Regions from separate parts of the Streptomyces sp. NPDC053431 genome, predicted to be linked through region 3. Evidence: riboswitches for the same ligand, from Rfam matches in the RefSeq annotation. Region 3 holds a riboswitch; each other region holds the start of a gene.
What was found. A riboswitch is a leader RNA that binds a small molecule or an ion and turns the genes downstream of it on or off. The one in region 3 is predicted to bind cobalamin.

Region 1 (4,192 bases), on a different contig from region 3:
CCTTTTCGTGTGGTGTGGGTCACGCGCGGGGTCCTCGATCACGGTTAAGCGCGTGATAAATCTTCACGACCACCCGGGGACGCCACCCCTGTCCCCGGGGGCGCTTCGACCGGCTGACCGCCGGTGGCACTCCATTCCACATCCGGGGGGATCAGGACCTGATCCGCAGCACAGACGGCCGAGCCGGCCGGTGCGCGGATCAGCATGGAGAAAGGCGCACCACCATGACCTCTGCGCAGGTCGACACGCAGCACGACGGCGACGAGGCCGCGGACACGACGGCGGGCGAGGGCTACCACCGGGCACTCGGCGCACGTCAGATCCAGATGATCGCGATCGGCGGAGCCATCGGCACCGGCCTCTTCCTGGGCGCGGGCAAGGGCATCTCGATCGCGGGACCCAGCCTGATCCTCGCGTACGCCGTCGCGGGCCTCGTCATCTTCTTCATCATGCGGGCGCTCGGCGAGCTCCTCATGTACCGCCCCGTCTCGGGCTCCTTCTCGGAGTACGCACGGGAGTTCATCGGCCCGTTCGCGGGCTTCGTGACCGGTTGGACGTACTGGCTCTTCTGGGTCGTCACGGGCATCACCGAAGTCACCGCCGCGGCCACCTACATGACGTACTGGTGGGACATCCCGCAGTGGCTGTCCGCCCTCGTCTTCACCGTGATCCTCTACGGCGCCAACCTGATCTCCGTGAAGCTCTTCGGTGAGCTGGAGTTCTGGTTCTCCATGGTCAAGGTCACCGCCATCGTCGGCATGATCCTGATCTGCGCCGGCATCCTCACCCTGGGCTTCTCCGACGCCGGCGACACCGCCTCGGTCACCCACCTGTGGAGCCTCGGCGGCTTCTTCGCCGGCAAGGACGGCATCTTCTCGACCCTGATGACCCTGCAGATGGTCATGTTCGCCTTCCTCGCGGTCGAGCTGGTCGGCGTGACGGCGGGCGAGTCGAAGGACCCGAAGACGGTCCTGCCGAAGGCGATCAACACCGTGCCGTGGCGCATCGCCGTCTTCTACGTCGGCGCGCTGATCATGATCCTGTCGGTCGTCCCGTGGACCGCGTTCAAGCCGGGCGTCAGCCCGTTCGTCGCGGCCTTCGAGAAGATGGGCCTCGGCATCGGCGCCGCCATCGTCAACTTCGTCGTCCTGACGGCGGCCCTGTCCTCCTGCAACTCGGGCATGTACTCCACCGGCCGCATGCTGCGCGACCTCGCGCTCAACGGTCAGGGCCCGAAGGTCTTCACCAAGCTCACGAAGTCCGGCACCCCGCTGGTCGGCACCACCGTCTCGGCCGCGCTCATGACGGTCGGCGTCTGGATCAACTACCAGTGGCCCGGCGAGGCGTTCAACTACGTCGTCTCCTTCGCCACCATCTCCGGCATGTGGGCCTGGATCGTCATCCTGATCTGCCAGATCCGCTACCGGCTCAGGGCCGACCGCGGCGAGCTGCCGCAGTCCTCGTTCAAGGCGCCGGGCGGCATCTGGTTCAGCGTCTTCTCGCTGGCCTTCATCGGGATGGTCGTCGTGACCATGGGCATGGACAAGGACAACCGGGTCGCGCTGTACGGCGCGCCCGTCTGGGGCCTGATCCTCGCCGTCTCCTACCTGGTGCTCAAGGCCCGCAACCCCGAGGGCGCCGCCTTCGCCAAGCGCTCCTGACCAGCACCGTCTCGGCATTCGGGCCGTCTCGTACCACTCCTCGGTACGGGGCGGCCCGTCTGCTTATCCTGTCGGCATGCTGACCATCACCCGAGCCCTGTACGACCAGATCGTGGAACACTCCCGCGCGGACCACCCCGACGAGGCCTGCGGCGTGGTCGCGGGACCGGTCGGCACGGGCCGCCCCGAGCGCTTCATCCCCATGCTGAACGCCGCGCGCTCGCCCACCTTCTACGAGTTCGACTCCGGCGACCTGCTGAAGCTCTACCGGGACATGGACGACCGGGACGAGGAGCCCGTGATCGTCTACCACTCGCACACGGCGACCGAGGCCTACCCGTCCCGTACGGACATCTCCTACGCCAACGAGCCGAACGCCCACTACGTCCTGGTCTCCACCGCCGACACCGACGGCGCGGGCCCCTTCCAGTTCCGCTCGTACACGATCGTCGACGGCGTCGTGACGGAGGAAGAGGTCAAGGTCGTCGAGGCGTACGAGTGACCGTGCGGATGATCATGCGAGACTGAGCGCGACCAACGGGCGGCAGGAACCAGGAAGCCGGTGCGAATCCGGCACGGTCCCGCCACTGTGACCATCCCTCCCGGGGTGGAAGCCAGGAACTGACCTGCCGCCTTCCCACCGCCGATCGGGGACGCGGAGATCCCCGTCAGGAGGATCGTTCCGTCATGCCCTGGCGCCGTACGTCGCTGCTGCCCGCCGTCGCACTGACCGCCCTGCTCGCCGCCTGCGCGGCCCCCGCCGCCCCACCCGCGGCCGCGCCCGCGCCCGGCTTCCCCTACACCGTCACCAACTGCGGCGTGACGACCACCTACCAGGCCCCGCCGCGGCGCGCGGTGACCATGAACCAGCACGTCACCGAGGTCATGCTCGCCCTCGGCCTGGAGAAGTCCCTGGTCGGCACCGCCTACCTGGACGACGCGATCCTCCCCGCCTACCGCGGGGCCTACGACGCCGTCCCCGTGCTCGCGAAGGAGTACCCCTCCAAGGAGGCGCTGCTCGCCGCGAACCCCGACTTCGTCTACGGCGGATACGCCTCCGCCTTCGACCCCACGGCCGGCCGCGGCCGGGCGGACCTGGAGCGCTCCGGCATCGCCACCCGGCTCAACACCGAGTACTGCCCCGGCGGCCGCGGCTCCCTGGCCGACCTCTACCGCGAGGTCGACGAGGTCGGCCGCACCTTCGGCGCCGCCGACCGGGCCGCGGCCTGGGTCGCCACGGCGAAGAACACCGTCGCCGCCGCCGAGAAGACCCTCAGGGGCGTCGCCCCCGTCTCCGTCTTCGTCTACGACAGCGGCGACAAGACCGCGTTCACCGCCGGCGGCAAGGGCATCGGCAACGAGATCATCACCCGGGCCGGCGGCCGCAACGTCTTCGCCGACCTCGACAAGGCCTTCGGCGACGCCACCTGGGAACAGGTCGTCGCCCGCGGGCCCGAGGTCATCGTGATCTACGACTACGGCGCCACCACCGTCGAACAGAAGAAGCGGCGCCTCCTCGACGACCCCGCCCTGCGCGAGGTCCCCGCGATCAAGAACCGCCGCTTCGCCGTCATGCCGCTCTCCGACACGGTCCTCGGCGTCCGGGCCCCCGCCGCCGTCGGCAAGCTCGCCGCCCAGCTGCACCCCGCGCGATGACCCCGGCGAAGCGCTGCCCGGCCGTGGTCGCCGGGCTGCTCGTGGCGCTCGCCGCGGCCGTCGTGGCCTCGCTCGCGCTCGGCTCCGTCCGCGTCCCGCCCGGCCAGGTGCTCGACGCCCTGACCGGGCGGGCCGGGCCCTCCCCGTACCGGACGATCGTGCTCGACGTACGACTGCCCCGGGTGCTGCTCGGCGCGATCGTCGGCGCCGGGCTCGCCGTCGTCGGAGCCGTCCTCCAGGCCCTCGTCCGCAACCGGCTCGCCGACCCCTTCCTCCTCGGGATCTCCTCCGGGGCCTCCGCCGGCGCCGTGTGCGTGCTGGTCCTCGGCGTGGCCGGCGGCGTCTCCACCGGCGTCGCCCTGCCCGCCGGGGCCTTCGCCGGCGCCCTGCTCTCGCTCGTCCTCGTCTACGCCCTCGCCCGGCGCGGCGGCACCCTCACCGGCGCCCGGCTCGTGCTCGCCGGCGTCGCCGTCTCCTACATCCTGTCCGCGCTCACCACCCTGCTCATGGTCGTCGCGGGCCGGCCCGAGCAGTTCCAGGAGGCGCTGTTCTGGTCCCTCGGCGGCCTCGGCAGCGCCCGCTGGGACGGCCTCCTGCTGCCCGCCGCCGTCCTCGCCCTCGGCATCGGCCTGCTGCTCACCCTCGCCCGGCCGCTCGACCTGCTGCTCGTCGGCGAGGAGGGCGCCACCGTCCTCGGCCTGGACACCACCCGCTTCCGCGCCGTCGTCTTCGTCCTCGCCTCCCTGGTCACCGCCGTCATGGTCGCGGCCAGCGGCGCCGTCGGCTTCGTCGGCCTGATGGTCCCGCACGCCGCCCGCACGGCCGTCGGCGCACCGCACCGCCGGCTCCTCCCGGTCGCCGCCCTCGGCGGCGCG
Region 2 (4,192 bases), on a different contig from region 3:
GCGCGTTCCTGTCGGTGGAGGTCGCCAAGACGATCTCCAAGGGACTGGTGAACGAGGAGGGCATCCAGCCCGAAGTCATCCTCGCCGCGCTCGTCGGCGCGATCCTCTGGAACCTGGTGACCTGGCTGGTCGGACTGCCGTCCAGCTCCTCCCACGCCCTGATGGGCGGCCTCATCGGCGCGACCGTCGCCTCGATCGGCGTCAGCGGCGTGAACGGCGACGTCGTCGTGACGAAGGTCCTCCTCCCGGCGGTCGCCGCCCCCGTGGTGGCCGGCGTCGCCTCGATGCTCGGCTCCCGCCTGACGTACCGCCTCGGCCGGAACGCGGACGCCGGGGCGACGGAGAAGGGCTACCGGGCCGGTCAGATCGCCTCCGCCGGTCTCGTCTCCCTCGCCCACGGCACCAACGACGCCCAGAAGACCATGGGCATCATCACGCTCGCCCTGGTCGCCGGCGGCGTCCTCTCCCCGGGCGCCAACCCGCCCGTCTGGGTCATCGTCTCGGCCGGCCTGGCGATCGCGCTCGGCACCTACCTCGGCGGCTGGCGCATCATCCGCACGATGGGCAAGGGGCTCACGGACCTCCAGCCGCAGCAGGGCTTCGCCGCCCAGACCAGCGCGGCCACGACCATCCTGGCCTCCTCCCACCTCGGCTTCTCGCTCTCCACCACCCACGTCGTCTCGGGTGGCGTCATGGGCGCGGGTCTCGGCCGCAAGGGCGGTGTCGTCCGCTGGTCGACCGCCACCCGCATGTTCGTCGCCTGGGGCCTGACCCTGCCGGCCGCCGGTCTGGTCGGCGCGGGCGCCGAGTACGTCGCCCGCCAGGGCGCCTGGGGCGTCTACGTCGTCGCCGCCTTCCTGGTCGCCTCCTGCCTCGGCATCTGGCTCGTCTCGCGCCGCCAGGTCGTCGACCACACCAACGTCAACGACGTCGAGACCGACACCGAGCCCGCGGGTGTCGTCACCACCGCCATCGCGGCCGTCACCCCGCCGCCGGCCGGCTCCGTCGCCGCCGTCGCGGACGCGGACCTGAAGACCACCATCCCCGCCCCGGGCCCGACGGACCCGGCCGCTCCCCCGGCCCCCGCCGCCGCGGTCTAAGGAACTGGAACCAAGCATGAAGATCGACTGGGCAGCTCTCGGCTCCGTCTTCGGAGTCAGCCTCGTGGCGACCGTCGCCCTCGTGGGCCTCTTCACCCTCGGTGTCGTCGGACTCGGCAAGCAGGAGCAGGCCGCGGCCGCCGGCGGCTCCGCCACCCTGGCCCGTACCGGCGCCTACCTCTGCTTCACGCTCTGCGCGGCGGCCGTCGCGTACGGCATCTACCTGATCGTCGTCTGACGCTCGACGGGCCCACCGGCCGGGCGGCCCCTCACCCACGGGTGCGGGACCGCCCGGCCGCCGTGTTTGTGGTGCTTCGCACAGTGACACGACGCAGGTCAAGGGTGAGTTGACGGGTGTTCGCGGGCCGTGGTGGACTTCCGGAGCCATTACGGCGGCAAGCAGAGGAAGTCCGGTGCGAATCCGGCACGGTCCCGCCACTGTGACCGGCCCCGACGGGCCGGGAGTCAGGAACTCTCGCCGCCGGTCACGTCGAGCCAGGGCGCGGACCCTGAGTGAGGACACAGTGCCATGCCCGGCCGCGGCCCCAGACCCTCCCGTGCCCCCGCCGTCTTCGCGTACGGAGCGGCCGCCGGCCTCGCCGTCGACCTGCTCGTGGGCGATCCGCGCCGCGGCCATCCCGTCGCCGCGTTCGGCCGGGCGGCCGGCGCGGTCGAACGCGTCCTGTGGCGCGACGACCGCGGCCGCGGCGCCCTCCACACCGCGGTCTGCGCCGGCGGAACCGTGGCGCTCGGCGCCCTCGCCGCCCGCACCGCGCGCGGCAGCCGCGCCGCCTCCGTCGCCCTGACCGCCGCCTCCGTGTGGGCCGTCGTCGGCGGAACGACCCTGGGGCGCGAGGCCCGCGCGATCGGCGGGGCGCTCGGGGCCGGCGACCTGGAGGCGGCCCGGGCACGGATGCCGCACCTGGTCGGCCGCGACCCGCAGGCGCTCGACGGTCCCGCGATGGCCCGCGCGGTCGTCGAGTCCGTCGCCGAGAACACCTCCGACGCCGTCGTGGGCGCCCTCTTCTGGGGGGCGGTCGCGGGCGTGCCGGGCCTGCTCGGCTTCCGGGCGGTGAACACCCTGGACGCCATGGTCGGCCACCGCTCCCCCCGCTACCGGCGCTTCGGCTGGGCCTCGGCCCGCCTCGACGACCTCGCCGGCTGGCCGGGCGCCCGGCTCACCGCCGTCCTCACCACCGTCGCCGGGGGGAACCCGCGCGGGGCCCTGAAGGCCTGGCGCGAGGACGCCGGGAGGCATCCGAGCCCCAACGCGGGGCCGGTGGAGGCCTCGTTCGCCGGGGCCCTCGGCGTACGGCTCGGCGGCACCCTGTCGTACGGCGGGCGGATCGAGCACCGGCCGGTGCTCAACGGGGCGGGGCGGGCCGTCGACGTGGCCGACATCGACCGGGCGGTCCGGCTGTCCCGCCGGGTGACCTGGCTGACCCTGGCCGCCTGTGTGGGCGGCCGGACCATCGCGCACGCGCTGAGGAAGCGGAGGAACGCATGAGGGGTGGGGGGCTGCTCGTCGCCGGGACCACGTCCGACGCGGGCAAGAGCGTCGTCACGGCCGGCATCTGCCGGTGGCTGGTCCGGCAGGGCCTGAAGGTCGCGCCGTTCAAGGGGCAGAACATGTCCCTCAACTCCTTCGTCACGCGGGACGGCGCGGAGATCGGGCGCGCCCAGGCCATGCAGGCGCAGGCGGCGCGGGTCGAGCCGAGCGCGCTGATGAACCCGGTGCTGCTCAAGCCCGGCAGCGACCGCTCCAGCCAGGTGGTCCTCATGGGCAGGCCGGTCGGCGAGCTCAGCGCCCGCGGCTACCACGGGGGCCGGCAGCAGGAGCTGTTCGAGCCGGTCCTGGCATGCCTGGAGGAGCTGCGGGGCACGTACGACGCCGTGATCTGCGAAGGGGCGGGCAGTCCGGCCGAGATCAACCTGCGGCGCACGGACATCGTGAACATGGGCGTCGCGCGGGCCGCGCGACTGCCCGTGGTCGTGGTCGGCGACATCGACCGGGGCGGGGTGTTCGCCCAGTTCTTCGGGACGACGGCGCTGCTCGCGCCCGAGGACCAGGAGCTCGTCGCGGGCTATCTCGTGAACAAGTTCCGGGGTGACGTGACCCTGCTCGAACCCGGACTCGACATGCTGCACGGCCTCACCGGGCGCCCGACCTTCGGCGTCCTGCCGTACGCGCACGGACTCGGCATCGACGAGGAGGACGGCCTGCGGGTGTCGCTGCGCGGGGCCGTACGCGAGTCGGTCGTGGCGCCGCCGCTGGGCGAGGACGTGCTGCGGGTCGCCGTCTGCGCCGTCCCGCTGATGTCCAACTTCACCGACGTCGACGCGCTCGCCGCCGAACCGGGCGTCGTCGTGCGCTTCGTGGACCGGCCCGAGGAACTCGTCGACGCCGACCTGGTCGTGGTGCCGGGGACGCGCGGCACGGTGAGGGCGCTGGCCTGGCTGCGCGAGCGCGGCCTCGCCGACGCGCTGGTCCGGCGGGCCGCGGAGGGGCGCCCGGTGCTCGGCATCTGCGGCGGCTTCCAGGCCCTCGGCGAGCGCATCGAGGACGAGGTCGAGTCGAAGGCGGGCACCGTCGACGGCCTCGGCCTGCTGCCCGTACGGGTCCGGTTCGCGCCCGAGAAGACCCTGGCCCGACCGGTCGGCGAAGCGCTCGGCGAGCGGGTCGAGGGCTACGAGATCCACCACGGCGTGGCCGAGGTCCTCGGCGGAGACCCCTTCCTCGACGGCTGCCGGGTCGGCGCGGTCTGGGGCACCCACTGGCACGGCTCCCTGGAGAGCGACGCCTTCCGCCGCGCCTTCCTCCGCGAGGTCGCGGCGGCCGCCGGGCGCCGCTTCGTCCCGGCCCCCGACACCGCCTTCGGCGCCCTCCGCGAGGAACAGCTCGACCGCCTCGGCGACCTGATCGAGGAGCACGCCGACACGGACGCGCTGCTCCGCCTGATCGAGAAGGGCGCGCCGACGGGGCTGCCGTTCGTGCCGCCGGGGGCGCCGTGAGCACCCCGCCCGCCGCGCCCGCCCCGATCCCCGTACGACTCGAAGGAGTGACCGCCCGATGAGCACCCGCTACCCGTTCA
Region 3 (4,192 bases):
AGGCGCCGGCGCCGCTGAACGCGGCAGGGGCCTTGCGCGGGATGCGGGAGAAGCGGTCGACGGTGCTGTCGGCGATGCCCGCGTACCGGCTCCGCTCGGCCTGCCACTCCTCGTACTCCCGCTCCCGGCGGGCCCGTTCGGCCGCCCGGCCGGCCAGGTAGCCGGCGTAGCCGTTGCCGTACCGCCGGACCGTCCGGGTCTCGTGGTCCACCTCCAGGACGGCGGTGGTGACCCGGTCGAGGAAGGCCCGGTCGTGGGTGACGGCGACGACCGTGCCCCGGTGGGCGCGCAGCCGCTCCTCCAGCCAGCCGACGGCCTCGTCGTCGAGGTCGTTGGTGGGCTCGTCGAGGAGCAGCAGTTCGGGGTCGGCGGCGAGGGTCGCGGCGAGCGCGAGCCGGGAACGCCGGCCGCCGGAGAGGGTGCCGAGCGGGCGGTCCCGGTCGAGCGGCGCGCGCTCGCCGAGCCGCCGGAGCACGGTCTCCACGCGCCGGTCGGCGCCCTCGCCGCCGCGGGCCTCGTAGGCGGCGAGCAGCTCGGCGTACCCGTCGAGGTCGCCGGTCGCGGCGAGCGCGGCCTCGGCCTCCCGGATGCGCCGCTCCAGTTCCCGTACGCCGGCGAGCGCCCGGTCGACCGCGTCGCCGACCGTGGCGGTGCCGGGCAGGTCCAGGGCCTGGGCGAGGTGGCCGACGCCACCGGGGGACTCGACGGTGACGGTGCCGTGGTCGGGGCGTTCGGCGCCGGCGAGGAGTCGCAGGAGCGTGGACTTCCCGGAGCCGTTGTCGCCGACGACGCCGAGGCGTTCGCCGGCCTGGACGGTGAGCGAGACCCGGTCGAGGACGAGCCGGTCGTGGACGTACCGGTCGTCGAAGCGCCGGGTGACGTCGGTGAGTCGGACATGGAACAAGGGCGACCTCCTCGGGAGCACGAGATCAGGGGGACGAGACGTCTCGTCTCGTTATGCGGCCACCGTACGCCTCCGACGGGTACCTCGCAAGACGTTTCGTCTCGCCTGGGGGCGCCCGGCGCGCCCGCGGTTCAGCTCACCGGCCCGCCCTCCGCTCAGCTCACCGGCGCGCCAGCGGTTCAGCCCACCGGCACGCCCGCCGCGCAGCTCACCGGCCCGCGGCTCAGCTCACCGGCGCGCCCAGGCGCACGTTCCAGCGCCCCGACCGGCCCGACAGCTCGACGCGCTCCAGCGGGCGCACGTCGAGGCGCCAGAAGACCGCCTCCGGCGCGCCGAGGGCGTGGGCGACGGCCGCGCGGACCACGTCCGGCTCCGTGAACGCGAGGACGGTGCCCGGCTCCAGGGCGTCCATCCAGGCGGCGACCCGGGCGCGCAGCTCGCGCAGCGACTCGCCGCCGTGCGGGGCGGCCGCGGGATCGGAGAGCCAGGCGGCCACCGACTCCGGTTCCTCGGTGGTGAGTTCGTCCAGGCCACGGCCCCGCCACCGGCCCATCGCGCAACCCGCGAGCGCCGGTTCGGCGGGCACCTCGGTGAGGCCGAGGACCCCGGCCGTCCCCTCGCACCGGGCGGACGGCGAACGGACCAGGCGCACCCGGGGCGCCGGGCACAGCGGGTCGAACCGCTTGTCGCGCAGGGGCTCCAGCGGTCCGTCGTCGTCGAACCGCGCCTCGCGCAGTGCCCTGTTCATGGCGGGCGCGATCAGGGAGAGGTGCACGGTCATGGGTGATACATCCCTCAGCGTTCCGGGCGGTCTTGGCGTGTTGTGATCGGCGCGGTACCGTCAGTCGACATTTCCATATGAACGACGACGGCGAGACGGAAGTCCGGTGAGAGTCCGGCACGGTCGCGCCACTGTGAGCCGTCCCCAGCCCGTGGACGGTGAGTCAGACCCGACGACCGTCGTCGCGCACCACCGTATGGGACGCGAGTTCCCGAGGAGGTTCCACCATGGCCGAGGCCATTGCGTCGCCCGCCGTTCCGTCCACCCCCGCCGTCACGGTCCCGGTCACGCTGCCGGTCCGTGCCGTGCTTCCCTGGGCGGCGTTCGCCGGCATCCTGATGCTCGTCGCGCTCTACTTCGTCGGCGCGGAGCAGGGTGCCCTGTCCGTGTTCGCGGGCAGCGACGTGCACGAGTGGGTGCACGACGGGCGCCACCTGCTCGGTTTCCCCTGCCACTGAGGGGTCACCGCGCACATGTCGTCCCCCGCCAACGTCCCCACCGCGCCCACGGGCACGCTCGTGGGGCGACTCCTGGTCCGCGGCCTGCTCGCGGGCCTGATCGCCGGACTGTTCGCCTTCGCCGTCGCCTACGTCGCCGGTGAGCCGTCCGTCAACGCCTCGATCGCCGTCGAGGAGGCCGCCGCCAAGGCCGAGCCGGCGGCGCACGACCACGGCCACGACCACGGCGCGAACGGAGCGGCCACCCAGGCCGATTCCGAGGAGGAGATCGTCAGCCGGGACCTGCAGTCCACCGCGGGTCTCGCCACCGGCGTACTCGTCTACGGCGTGGCCCTCGGCGGGATCGCGTCCCTGGCGTTCTGCTTCGTCCTGGGCCGGGTCGGCCGGTTCACCCCGAAGGCCACCGCGGCGCTCGTCGCGGCGGCGGCCTTCACCACGGTCTACCTGGTGCCGTTCCTGAAGTACCCGGCGACCCCTCCGGCCGTCGGCAACCCGGACACCATCGGGAAGCGCACCACGCTCTTCTTCCTGATGATCCTGCTGAGCGTGCTGCTCGGCATCGCCGCGGTCGTCGCGGGCCGCCGGCTCGCGCCGCGCCTCGGCAACTGGAACGCCACCGTCGTCGCGGGCCTCGGCTTCGTCGCCGTGGTCGGGATCGCCTGCGCGTTCCTGCCCGGCAACGAGGACGCGGTGGCCGGCACCTTCCCGGCCGCCGTGCTGTGGGAGTTCCGGCTCGCGACCCTGGGCATCCAGGCCGCCCTGTGGGTGGCCTTCGGACTCGCCTTCGGGCTGCTCGCGGAACGGCTGCTCGCACCGCCCGCCCGGGCGGCGCAGGCGGCCCAGGCGCCCGCCCCGGCCGCCTGACCCCGCGCCGTGACACGACGACCGGCCCCGTACACCGCTGAGGCGTACGGGGCCGGTCGTTTCGGTCCGGAGCAGTAGCCGGTGCAGGAGCAGGAGCGGGAGCAGGCGCCGGAGCCCGAGCCGGAGCCCCAGCCGGAGCCCGAGCCGGGTCGGAGCCGGGGCCCGAGCCGGAGCAGGCGGCTACGCGAGCTCGCGCACCGGGGCGCCGCTCAGGAAGGCCTCGATGTCCTCGACGGCCTGCCCGAAGTAGCGGGCGTAGTTGTCCTCCGTCACATACCCCAGGTGCGGCAGCGCGAGCACGTTCGGCAGGGTGCGCAGCGGGTCGTCGGCGGGCAGCGGCTCGGTCTCGTACACGTCCAGGCCCGCCCCCGCGATCCCGCCCTCGCGCAGCACCCGCACCAGCGCCGGACCGTCGACCAGACCCGCCCGCGAGGTGTTGACCAGATACGCGCCCGGGCGCATCGCCCGCAGCTCCGGCTCCCCGAGCAGGCCGCGGGTGCGGTCGGAGAGCACCAGGTGGAGGGAGACGACGTCGGCGGCGCCGAGCAGCTCGTGGAGCGAGGCCGCCCGGCGTACCCCGTGCCCGGCCGCGCGCTCGTCGGTGAGGTTCGGGCTCCAGGCGGTCACGTCCATGCCGAAGGCCTGCCCGATCCGCGCCACCCGGCCGCCGATCCTGCCGAGCCCGACGAGACCGAGGGTGCGGCCCGCCAGGTCCGTGCCGACCGTCGACTGCCACGGCCCGCCGTCCCGCATCGCCCGGCTCTCCGTGTGCACCTGCCGGGCGAGTCCCAGGATCAGGGCCCAGGTCAGCTCCGTGGGCGGTACGGAACTGCTGTCCGTGCCGCAGACGGTGACGCCCCGTGCGCGGGCCGCCGCCAGGTCGATCGAGGCGTTGCGCATCCCCGAGGTGATCAGCAGCCGCAGCCGCGGCAGCCGGGCGAGCAGCGCGGCGTCGACCGGGGTCCGCTCCCGCATGACGACGAGGATCTCGCAGTCCTCCACGGCGCCGACGAGCGCGTCGCGGTCGGTGAGGTGCTCCCGCAGGACGCGCACCTCCACCCGGCCGTCCAGCGGGCCCCAGTCGGCACGGGAGAGGGCGACGCCCTGGTAGTCGTCGAGGATCGCGCAACGCAGCTTCATGGACCGCATGATCGCCTACCCGGGCGGCCCGGGGGCCCGTCGGGG
Region 4 (4,192 bases), on a different contig from region 3:
TCTACATCCCGATCAAGCTGGGCGGCTTCGACGAGATCTTCGCCAAGGCGGGCGAGGCCTACCAGACGGTCAACCCGGCCACCGGCAAGCCCAAGGGCGCGCTCGTGCCCGGCGAGGCCGGCCAGTGGACCTACGCCACGCTGGCGCTCGGCTCGGCGCTCGCGCTGTTCATGTACCCGCACTCGATCACCGCGACGCTCTCCTCCAAGAGCCGCGACGTGATCCGCCGCAACACCACGATCCTGCCGCTCTACTCGCTGATGCTGGGCCTGCTCGCCCTGCTCGGCTTCATGGCCATCGCGGCCGGCGTGAAGGTCAAGAACGGCCAGCTCGCCATCCCGCAGCTGTTCGAGAACATGTTCCCGGACTGGTTCGCGGGCGTGGCCTTCGCCGCGATCGGCATCGGCGCGCTGGTGCCCGCCGCGATCATGTCGATCGCCGCGGCCAACCTGTTCACCCGCAACATCTACAAGGACTTCCTGAAGCCCGACGCGACCCCGGCGCAGGAGACCAAGGTCTCCAAGCTGGTCTCGCTGCTGGTGAAGGTCGGCGCCCTCGTCTTCGTCCTCACCATGGACAAGACCGTCGCCATCAACTTCCAGCTGCTCGGCGGGATCTGGATCCTGCAGACCTTCCCGGCCCTCGTCGGCGGTCTGTTCACCCGCTGGATGCACCGCTGGGCGCTGCTCGCGGGCTGGGCCGTCGGCATGGTCTACGGCACGGCCGCCGCGTACGGGGTCGCGAGCCCCACCCAGAAGCACTTCGGCGGCTCCGCGGCCGAGATCCCGGGCATCGGCGAGATCGGCTACATCGGTCTCACCGCCTTCGTGCTCAACGTCCTCGTCACGGTCGTGCTGACCCTCGTCCTGCGGGCCGTCGGCACGCCGGACGGCGTCGACGAGACCTCCCCCGAGGACTACACGGCCGACGCGGGCGACGCGGGTGTCGTCACCGAGCTGCCGAAGGTCGGCACCGGGCACTGATCCTCCGCACCTCCCACCGGACGCCGGGGCCCCTGCGGGGGTCCCGGCGTCCGGGTGTTGCGGACGCGCGAAGTCCGGGAAGACCGGCGTGCGCGCGGGAGGCGCCTCGCGGGAGACTGCGGGGCATGGACTTCATGATCAGAGACGTACGCCCGGAGGAGCACGAGACCCTCGGCGAGATCACCAGCCAGGCCTACCTCGACGACGGGTTCCTGGTCCGCGGCCGGGACGACTGGTACCTGGGCCATCTGCGGAACGTGGCCGGGCGGGCCGAGGTGGCCGACGTGCTCGTGGCGGTGGCCACCGACGACGACGCCGGCACCGTCCTGGGCGGCGTCACCTTCGTCCCGGCCCCCGGGGTGATGGGCGAGCGCGCCAAGCCCGGCGAGACCGAGATCCGGATGCTGGCCGTCGACCGCGCCGCCCGCGGCCGCGGCGTCGGCGAGGCGCTCGTCCGGGCCTGCGTCGAACGGGCGCGGGCCGTCCCGGGCTGTGCGCGGATCGTCCTGTCCACCCAGACCGACATGCGCACGGCGCACCGCATATACGAGCGCCTGGGCTTCCGGCGAGTCCCGGAACGGGACTGGGCCCCCATCCCCGAACGCCCCGAATTCGTCCTGCTCTGCTACGCGCTGGAGTTGTAGCAACGCAAACGACACACAACATGTGGGGGGTGCCGCGACGGGCGCCCCCCACATGTATGCTCATCCTCGCTGTCGCCGCAGGGGAATCCGGTGGAAATCCGGAACTGTCCCGCAACGGTGTGCTTTTGCGCGTTTCGCGCACGTGCGAGTCCGAGGACCTGCCGACAGTGCGCCCGGTCCGTCCGTTCCGGGTGCCACAGACGTCCGGGCCTCGCGGAGTGGGCCGGTGGACGCGGCGCCGCCCTGCGTACGGCCGCCCGTTCCCGCCTCCCGTCCTGGCCCCGAGCCGAGCGAGGGAGAGCCCCCACGTGACCATCGCGCCCGCCGATCCGGCCGCAGCGATCGAGAACGACGGCCCCGGGACCGTACTCCTGCGGACCCTGACCGATCTCACCGCCGATCTGCCGGACACCGACCCCGGCAAGGTCGCCGCCGCCGCCCTGCGCGGCCGGCACCCCGGCTCGGACGAGGCGGAGCTGCGCGAACTGGCCACCGAGGCCGCCGCCGGCCTGATCGCCGAGGACCCCGCCTACTCCCGGCTCGCCGCCCGGCTCCTGACGCTCACCATCGCCGAGGAGGCGGCCGGCCAGGGCGCGGTCTCCTTCTCCGCCTCCGTCGCCGTCGGCCACCGCGAGGGCCTGATCGCCGACCGGACCGCCGACTTCGTGGCCCGGCACGCCGCCCGGCTGGACGCCACGATCGACGCCGCGGCCGACGACCGCTTCGGCTACTTCGGCCTGCGCACCCTCTACTCGCGCTACCTGCTGCGCCACCCGATCACCCGCAAGGTGATCGAGACCCCGCAGCACTTCATGCTCCGCGTCGCCTCCGGCCTCGCCGAGGACGACTCGGCCCGCGCGCTGGACGAAGTGGCGGCGCTGTACGGGCTGATGAGCCGGCTCGACTACCTGCCGTCCTCCCCCACCCTCTTCAACTCCGGCACCCGCCACCCGCAGATGTCGTCCTGCTACCTGCTGGACTCCCCGCAGGACGAGCTGGACTCCATCTACGACCGCTACCACCAGGTCGCGCGGCTGTCGAAGCACGCCGGCGGGATCGGCCTGTCCTACTCCCGGATCCGCGCCCGCGGTTCGCTGATCCGCGGCACCAACGGGCACTCCAACGGCATCGTCCCGTTCCTGAAGACGCTCGACGCCTCCGTCGCCGCCGTGAACCAGGGCGGCCGCCGCAAGGGCGCCGCCGCGGTCTACCTGGAGACCTGGCACGCGGACATCGAGGAGTTCCTGGAGCTCCGCGACAACACCGGCGAGGACGCCCGCCGCACCCACAACCTCAACCTGGCGCACTGGATCCCGGACGAGTTCATGCGCCGGGTCAACGCGGACGCCGAGTGGTCGCTGTTCTCCCCGGCCGACGTGCCCGAGCTGGTCGACCTGTACGGCGAGGAGTTCGACGCCGCCTACCGCGCCGCCGAGGCCAAGGGCCTGGCCAGGAAGACCATGCCGGCCCGCGACCTGTACGGCCGGATGATGCGCACCCTCGCGCAGACCGGCAACGGCTGGATGACCTTCAAGGACGCCTCCAACCGCACCGCCAACCAGACCGCCGAGCCCGGCACGGTCGTCCACTCCTCGAACCTCTGCACCGAGATCATCGAGGTCACCGACGACGGCGAGACGGCGGTCTGCAACCTCGGCTCGGTCAACCTGGGCGCGTTCGTCGCCGGTGCGGACCTGGACTGGGAGCGGCTCGACGAGACCGTCCGCACCGCCGTCACCTTCCTCGACCGGGTCGTCGACATCAACTTCTACCCGACCGAGCAGGCGGGCCGCTCCAACGCCCGCTGGCGCCCGGTGGGTCTGGGTGCGATGGGCCTCCAGGACGTCTTCTTCAAGCTGAAGCTGCCCTTCGACTCGGCCGAGGCCCGGGCGCTCTCCACCCGGATCGCCGAGCGGATCATGCTCGCCGCGTACGAGGCCTCCGCCGACCTCGCCGAGCGCAGCGGCCCGCTGCCGGCCTGGGAGCAGACCCGTACCGCCCGTGGCGTGCTGCACCCGGACCACTACGACGTCGAGCTGAACTGGCCCGAGCGCTGGGCCGCGCTGCGCGAGCGGATCGCCGCCGTCGGCATGCGCAACAGCCTGCTGCTGGCCATCGCGCCGACCGCGACGATCGCCTCGATCGCGGGTGTCTACGAGTGCATCGAGCCGCAGGTCTCCAACCTGTTCAAGCGCGAGACGCTGTCCGGCGAGTTCCTCCAGGTCAACTCGTACCTGGTGGACGAGCTCAAGCGGCTCGGCGTGTGGGACGCGCAGACCCGCGAGGCGCTGCGCGACGCCAACGGCTCGGTGGCCGGCTTCGGCTGGGTGCCGGCCGAGGTGCGCGAGCTGTACCGCACGGCCTGGGAGATCCCGCAGCGCGGTCTGATCGACATGGCGGCGGCCCGCACCCCGTTCCTGGACCAGTCGCAGTCGCTGAACCTGTTCATGGAGACGCCGACCATCGGCAAGCTGTCGTCGATGTACGCGTACGCCTGGAAGCAGGGCCTGAAGACCACGTACTACCTGCGCTCGCGCCCGGCGACCCGGATCGCCCGCGCCGCCC

Region 1: linked by a shared signal. The riboswitch ahead of ACIGXE_RS00505 (ABC transporter substrate-binding protein) and the one ahead of ACIGXE_RS11265 (CbtB-domain containing protein) in region 3 are both predicted to bind cobalamin.
Region 2: linked by a shared signal. The riboswitch ahead of ACIGXE_RS05640 (cobalamin biosynthesis protein) and the one ahead of ACIGXE_RS11265 (CbtB-domain containing protein) in region 3 are both predicted to bind cobalamin.
Region 4: linked by a shared signal. The riboswitch ahead of ACIGXE_RS18495 (ribonucleoside-diphosphate reductase subunit alpha) and the one ahead of ACIGXE_RS11265 (CbtB-domain containing protein) in region 3 are both predicted to bind cobalamin.

The regions. Positions count from the first base shown of each region.
Region 1 covers NZ_JBITXX010000001.1:127,994-132,185, forward strand. The annotation lists gene ACIGXE_RS00495 (amino acid permease) at 225-1,661, shown strand; gene ACIGXE_RS00500 (Mov34/MPN/PAD-1 family protein) at 1,738-2,163, shown strand; cobalamin riboswitch at 2,165-2,306, shown strand; gene ACIGXE_RS00505 (ABC transporter substrate-binding protein) at 2,349-3,317, shown strand; gene ACIGXE_RS00510 (FecCD family ABC transporter permease) at 3,314-4,192, shown strand, end outside.
Region 2 covers NZ_JBITXX010000001.1:1,267,505-1,271,696, reverse strand. The annotation lists gene ACIGXE_RS05650 (anion permease) at 1-1,100, shown strand, start outside; gene ACIGXE_RS05645 (hypothetical protein) at 1,117-1,338, shown strand; cobalamin riboswitch at 1,477-1,598, shown strand; gene ACIGXE_RS05640 (cobalamin biosynthesis protein) at 1,630-2,607, shown strand; gene ACIGXE_RS05635 (cobyric acid synthase) at 2,604-4,112, shown strand; gene ACIGXE_RS05630 (putative cobaltochelatase) at 4,171-4,192, shown strand, end outside.
Region 3 covers NZ_JBITXX010000003.1:394,280-398,471, forward strand. The annotation lists gene abc-f (ribosomal protection-like ABC-F family protein) at 1-904, opposite strand, end outside; gene ACIGXE_RS11260 (histidine phosphatase family protein) at 1,128-1,685, opposite strand; cobalamin riboswitch at 1,737-1,877, shown strand; gene ACIGXE_RS11265 (CbtB-domain containing protein) at 1,913-2,143, shown strand; gene ACIGXE_RS11270 (CbtA family protein) at 2,159-3,007, shown strand; gene ACIGXE_RS11275 (D-2-hydroxyacid dehydrogenase family protein) at 3,188-4,147, opposite strand.
Region 4 covers NZ_JBITXX010000007.1:36,882-41,073, forward strand. The annotation lists gene mctP (monocarboxylate uptake permease MctP) at 1-983, shown strand, start outside; gene ACIGXE_RS18490 (GNAT family N-acetyltransferase) at 1,109-1,627, shown strand; cobalamin riboswitch at 1,638-1,808, shown strand; gene ACIGXE_RS18495 (ribonucleoside-diphosphate reductase subunit alpha) at 1,936-4,192, shown strand, end outside.